DNA from 2 places in the Paenibacillus sp. JNUCC32 genome. Region 2 is predicted to be linked to the other one. Evidence: riboswitches for the same ligand, from Rfam matches in the RefSeq annotation. Region 2 holds a riboswitch; the other holds the start of a gene.
What was found. A riboswitch is a leader RNA that binds a small molecule or an ion and turns the genes downstream of it on or off. The one in region 2 is predicted to bind thiamine pyrophosphate.

Region 1 (3,207 bases), 590 kb from region 2:
CATCACGGGATCGACAACGACCTTCCCCCAGCCGAATGCCCGAATCCGGTCAGCAACCAGCCGAATGATCTCGGCGTTGAACAGCATGCCCGTCTTCAATGCATCTATCCCGAGATCCGATCCAACCGCTTCAATCTGCTCCGCAGTTGCTTCGGGTGGCAGCGGATATACGCCGTGAACCCCCAAGGTATTCTGCACCGTGATCGCGGTAATCGCCGACATGCCGTACACGCCGAGTTCCTGGAAGGTTTTCAGATCGGCCTGAATGCCGGCGCCGCCACCGCTGTCAGACCCGGCAATCGTCAGGGCACGGGGTATGCGAGCCTCGCTCATCGCGTGCCTCCGGCAGCCGCCGCTCCCGCTTCCAGCACAGCGGCATACCCTTCCAGCGATCCTGGATGAAGCTTCGCCAGCTCGTCCAGGAAAGTTATCTGGAAGCTTCCCGGTCCCAGATCTGCCGTTCGCTCAGCAGCTTTCGCCGCCGCGGCCCCATAGAAGGCCAGACCCGCCGTACCTGCAAGCAGCAGGTTTGCTTCCACCGCGGCAAAGGCACCCAGCACCGAGGTCAGCAGGCAGCCTGCGCCGGTCACCTTCGTAAGCAGAGCATCCCCTCCGGTAATGATGCGCACTTCCGTTCCATCGGTAATCACGTCCTCTTCACCGGTAATGGCCACGATCGTGCCTAACTCGCGCGCCGCCCGCACGGCCAGCTCGGCATGATTGCTGCCTGCGCTATTGCCTGCGTCTACGCCCTTGATCTCGCGGATCTCCCCGATAAGGTGAGCGACTTCAGCCGCATTTCCGCGCACGAGCGAAACCTTCACCTCGCTTAGGATCCGCAGCGCCGACTCCGTCCGAAAACGGGTCGCTCCCGCGCCGACCGGGTCCAGCAGCACCGGCACGCCATGGGCATTCGCCGATTGCCCGGCGATAATCATCGCATCCACCAGCTCGCGGTTCAGCGTACCGATGTTCAATACGAGCGCGCCTCCGATGGCGGCCATATCCGCCACTTCCTCCGGCGCGTAAGCCATCACCGGCGACGCGCCCAGCGCGTACAAGCCGTTAGCCGTAAAATTCGTAACCACCACGTTCGTCATATTGTGAACGAGGGGGCTCGTCTGCTGTACCTTCGTCAAAAGCGCCGAAACCTCTTTTTCCCATGAATGCATTTATATCAGCCTCTCTTCGCTATAATGGAATTCCATGTGCTTGTGATCATTGCTCTTACAGCACCGCAGCCTCCAGCTGCACCGGCCACTCCTCCTGCTTATAAGCCATGTCCCAGAACAGATACTCCAGCTGGCAGCTCAGCATGAAATGCTCCCTCATCCGTTCCCGCTCGGCTGCCGTCGCACGATCCGCCCATGCATCGAGACGGTCGCGGAATTTGGCTGTCGCGTCTTCCCCCCGGTTTCCGTAGAAAGAAATCCAGTCGTAAAACGGATGGGAGGCATCCGGCTTCACCTCATTCAGCAGCTTGCGGCCAATCTCCAGGTACGTCCATGGGCACGGCAGCAGCACGGCCATAATCTCCCCCAAACTACCCTCATGCGCCACCGTCAGCATATGACGGATGTAATGATGCGCGGACGGAGCCAGCGGATATCCTTGAAGCTCTTCATAGGTCACCCCGGCGGCTGCGCAAAAATTCTGATGCGGGTGCACCTCGCTGTGCAGAATGAATGAAATCTGTTCGTTAAAGGCCGCAATCTCTTCACGGCTGATCGATTTGGATATGGCTATTCCGTATATCCGCATGTAGGCATTCAAATACTCAAAATCCTGCTTCACATAGTGAATCAGCTGCTCCCGCTTCAGATTCCCCTCGGCAATGCCTTTTACGAAGGGATGATCGAAGATTGCTTGAAAAATGCCTCCCGCCTGCTGACGGAGCTCTTGCGTGAAACTCATCTTTGTCCCCACCTCCAACATATTGAAGAGCAGGAAGTCCGTAAGACACGACTTTTCAGACAACGCTAAAAAGCCGCCCCGAAAACTGGAGCGGCTTCGTCAACAAGCCCGGGTGCGCCAAAAAAACGCACCGAGACCTCATATTCGAAGGCTCCACTTTCCTACGCTAGTACGAACTAGATCAGGTTCAAAGGGTCCAAGATACGCTCTTGTCTCAGCCGCCAACGGCTCCCCTAGTGGACTTCCTATTCTTTTGTCTAATACTGTACATAGGTTTGAGGGTGGTGTCAAACGTTAACAGTTTGTGGACGGAACCTCAAGCTCGAACCTTCCTCCGACCGCGTGATTGTGACGATGTACCGTGGCGGCTGTCTTTTCGCAAGATAAAAACGCAGGCTACCCCAAACTCATTCCGGAAACACTGACGCTCGGCTGTCATATATGCCCCCGCATAATGAGTGCATAAGCACAATTCAAATAAATGAAATTTAAAGGAGCGAGCGTATTTATGACGAACCAACCGAAAGCGGTTAAACCCATTCCGGATGGCTACACCTCCGTGACGCCGTGGATCATCTCAAGAAACTCCGCAGCGCTGATCGATTTCCTCAAGCAGGCTTTTCGGGCCGAAGAGCTTGCCCGCGTCTATGTTGGCGATGGTGTCATCGGCCATGCCGAGGTGCGAATCGGGGATGCCGTCGTCATGATGTTTGACGCAAAGCCGGAATGGCCGGATAGCCCGGCATACCTCCGTTTGTATGTTGAGGATTGCGATGACGTGTATCGGCAAGCGCTGGCCGCAGGTGCGGTCTCGGTGACGGAGCCAACGACCTTGTTCTTCGGCGATCGGGTGGGACGGGTACGGGACCCGTTCGGCAACTTATGGTGGGTACAGACACGAATGGAGGACCTCACTCCGGTGGAAATGGAACAGCGTGCCCAAGACCCGGAATACATCAAAGCGATGACCTATGTTGCAGGGGCGGAGATCGTGGTGAAGACGTCGTAAAAAGTACCGTGAAGTCAAGCGTTATTACAGGGAGGACGTGGGTGGATTCGGTGTCCCTGGGGTATGCATGGATGGCTGCCGACCAAAACGAATGTAAAACCGCATAACTAGAGTAGCTATGGGTTAGAGGTAGAAAACTCGGGGACTCGGAGTAGATAGCTGGTGCTACTGCTGGTCCTGGTACTACTACTGGTCTTGGTGTGACTACTGGTCTTGGTGCGACTACTGGTCTTGGTGCTATTACTGGTCTTGTGCGACTACTGTTCTTGGTGCGACTACGGTAT
Region 2 (3,207 bases):
TACCGTCAAAAAGAAAAGGACCGCCGCAGCGGGCGGCCAAACGGAGCTCCACCAGCCTTTTCTCATGGACGGTATTTCTCAGTCAGCTTATCCATGCTGATGCCGCCCGGATGGTGCGCGATTTTGACCTGGGATATGACGCTGGGACTTCCCGCTTTCACCAGCGCCTCATGCATGCGCTCAACGATTTTCAGCAGCTCGGAAAGCTCTCCTTCCAAGGTGGTTTCGAGCGCATGGACCTCGTATTTCACGCCCGACTCCTGAATGACCCGAATCGCTTCATCCACATAAGGAATGCTGTCGCCTCCATCCGGCGTTCTGGGTATCACTTGTATGCTCAAGAGGGTGTTTGCCATCTAAACTCATCCTTTCATGCAAGCTATATTGTAATGGAAGAGAGGCAGCCTGCCGGACAGGCCGTCTCTCTTCCAAATTAAATGCATCCTATGGTTTCTCCGGTAAAAATTCATTGGTGAAGGCGCTGTCCGCATCAAGCTCCTTCTCGAGCAGCTTGCGTTCAAACATCCAGTCTGCATACCCCGACCATACTTCGGCTTTCTGCTCGCCCCAGCGGGCAGCATCATCCTGATAGCGGGGACTCAGCCATTTCTGGCTGGCATGAACCAGCTCGGCATCCAGTTCGGGAACGGCCTTCGTCAGCAGGGCAGCCGCATCCTCAGGATGTTGAATCGCATAGTCGTATCCTTTTGAGGTCGCCCGCATGAATGCTTTGACAAGCTCCGGGTCCTCCTGGATCAGCTTCTCGTTCGTTACGATCACCGGCGTGTAATAGTCAAGCTGCTCGGAGTAGTCCTTCACATAGATCATGTCGAGCGGCTCGTTCCGGAGCTCGGCTTCGATACCGGTCCAGGCATAGAAGATCCAGGCAAAATCAATATCGCGTTTGACGGCCGTAAAATAATCGGCATCGCCCATGTTAACCATATTTACTTTGCTGACATCGGCACCGTCGATCTCCATGATGGATTTCATGACGGCTTCCTCAACAGGCGAGCCCCAGCCGCCGTAGGATTTCCCTTCAAAATCGCCAGCCTTGACGATCCCCTTGTCCTTGGGGGCGGCAAAGCCGGATGTATTATGCTGAATAATCGCCGCAATGGAGACAAGCGGCAGGCCTTGGGTTCTGGCAAGCGTGACGCCTTCCTGGTAGCTGATGCCAAACGGCACCTTGCCGGATGCGACCAGCGTATCCGTTCCGCCGGCCCCCGGCTGGACGATCTGGACGTTAAGCCCTTCTTCCTCATAATACCCGAGCTCCTTGGCTGCATACAGTCCGGTGTGGTTCGTGTTGGCCGACCAATCGAGCATCAGCTGTACGTCGCGGAGCTTTTCGGCCGCCTGGCCGTCTGCGCCTTCGGTACCTGTATTTTCGTTCTGTCCGCCTGTACCGCATCCCGCCGCAACCATCAGCAGGGCGCAAGCGAGAAGCAGCGCCATCCATTTTCCCTTCTTCATCTTGTCTTCTCTCCTTTGAATTCTCTTTCTCTTTCTATGACCTCGTTAACTCCACAAAAAAAGCGCCCTGAATGATATCAGGACGCATGACGGCGTAAGTGTATACCACGGCAAATCATAGCTGCCGCAAACATGGACTTCCTACGCTGGCATTACCCAGATCAGGTGTAAGGGTCAGTATCATCGGATACACTCTCAGCCGGCCAAATTCCAGCTCCCCCGGGATTTATGAAGTTTCGGACGTTACATCCGTTATTATAGTCCTAACGCAAAGACCTGTCTAGTTCGGAAGGGGATGCGAACGAGGCAGGTCTTCGTATTGGACATGGCTTGTGCGGTTGGAAGAATGAACCCCGTTAACCATTCACGGGATGAAGCATTTTGATAGGATCCTGTTCGCCAGCGGTTAGCGCTGGAAGAACTCAATCCATTCTCCTTCGGGACCGTGGACGAAGAAATAGCGGTACCCGTTCGGAAGCGTTACGATTTCCTCGTCAAGATGAGGTACGGCCAGTCCCTGTACGCGCACATATTCCGCTTCGATGTTATCGGTGCTGACGGCGAAATGATGGACGGTGCCTTCTGCGGGAAGCGTGTCGCTGTAACCCTGGATAAGCTCGATTTCCGTTTCGTCGCTGCCGTTAAATCCGAGGAATGCCAGCTGGATGACGCCATTGGTATGGGTAAGGCGATCCTTCAGTTCAAGTCCGACGACGGTTGTGTAAAAAGCAATCGTGGCTTCAAGGTCCCGGACGACAATGCCGACATGATCCAATCGTTTCTGTGACAAGGCTAAACACCCTTTCCGATTCATATGAGATATGACTGAAATATTATCATATAATTCCTATACGTCAAGTGGGTCTTGAGGACGGAAAGCTTTTGGAGCGCGATGGTTTAATAGAGTAGAATCGATGGTCTTTCTTTCACTTCCTCATCTTTACTTTTAGGTGGGTAAAAAGTATCATGAGAACTATAACTATTAATTCAAAAGACCTAACAAACAAGCATTGAAGAAAGCTTGCCTTTTGGCCGAGGAGGAATGCTTATGAGTCCAACTCCAGCAGATCATCTGTGGATTCGACTCGCCATCATATATGCATTCATTCAGATAATGACCGTTCTGTGGATGCCTGATGCTTTATTGCTTCAGCGTGTTCTAGTCATTATGGCTTCCGCTGCCGCTTCCGTCTATTTACTACGGATCAGTCGGCATTACGAGCCGCATCTTCGAAGGTTTTGGCTTATCGCAAGTGCCGGGCTGATGGCGGATGCCTCGGCTCGAATCATCGATGCTTGTTATTTTTGGCTGGGGAAAGAGAGCGCTTCCCGGACAATTTTGACTCAATTATTCTGGGGATTCGAAATCATCCTGTTTGCAGGTGCCCTCATTTATTTGTTCCGGCACGTACAAGGTTCGTTTCGGGGAGTGCGGTTTATGCTGGATATCGTGATCGTTGGCATAACGGTCATGACGGTAGGCTGGGAATATTTCATCAAGCCCGAGCTTACCGGTTTGGCGAATGAAGCCATATGGGGAAAGCTGTGGGTGGACATGCTGTACCCGCTGTGCGCAACGGTGCTTATTTTCTTCACCTTGGTGTTGTATTTTAACACAGGACAGTTAAGGAAACGGGCAGTCTTCCTGATGTGCCTCGGCGGGAGCATGTACATTGCCGCCGATGTTCTGCATATGTATCTCGTCGATTATAAGGGTGTTGAAGTTCGTTC

Region 1: it holds a riboswitch for thiamine pyrophosphate, as region 2 does, so the genes downstream of both, tenA (thiaminase II) here and JNUCC32_RS22175 (ABC transporter substrate-binding protein) in region 2, are expected to answer to the same signal.

What each region holds. Positions count from the first base shown of each region.
Region 1 covers NZ_CP062260.1:4,413,023-4,416,229, forward strand. Annotated here, with positions in the region: gene thiD (bifunctional hydroxymethylpyrimidine kinase/phosphomethylpyrimidine kinase) at 1-333, opposite strand, end outside; gene thiM (hydroxyethylthiazole kinase) at 330-1,172, opposite strand; gene tenA (thiaminase II) at 1,228-1,914, opposite strand; TPP riboswitch at 2,056-2,159, opposite strand; gene JNUCC32_RS19735 (VOC family protein) at 2,423-2,923, shown strand.
Region 2 covers NZ_CP062260.1:4,999,083-5,002,289, reverse strand. Annotated here, with positions in the region: gene JNUCC32_RS22185 (ABC transporter permease) at 1-66, opposite strand, end outside; gene JNUCC32_RS22180 (MTH1187 family thiamine-binding protein) at 63-356, opposite strand; gene JNUCC32_RS22175 (ABC transporter substrate-binding protein) at 445-1,476, opposite strand; TPP riboswitch at 1,598-1,707, opposite strand; gene JNUCC32_RS22170 (VOC family protein) at 1,883-2,266, opposite strand; gene JNUCC32_RS22165 (GGDEF domain-containing protein) at 2,525-3,207, shown strand, end outside.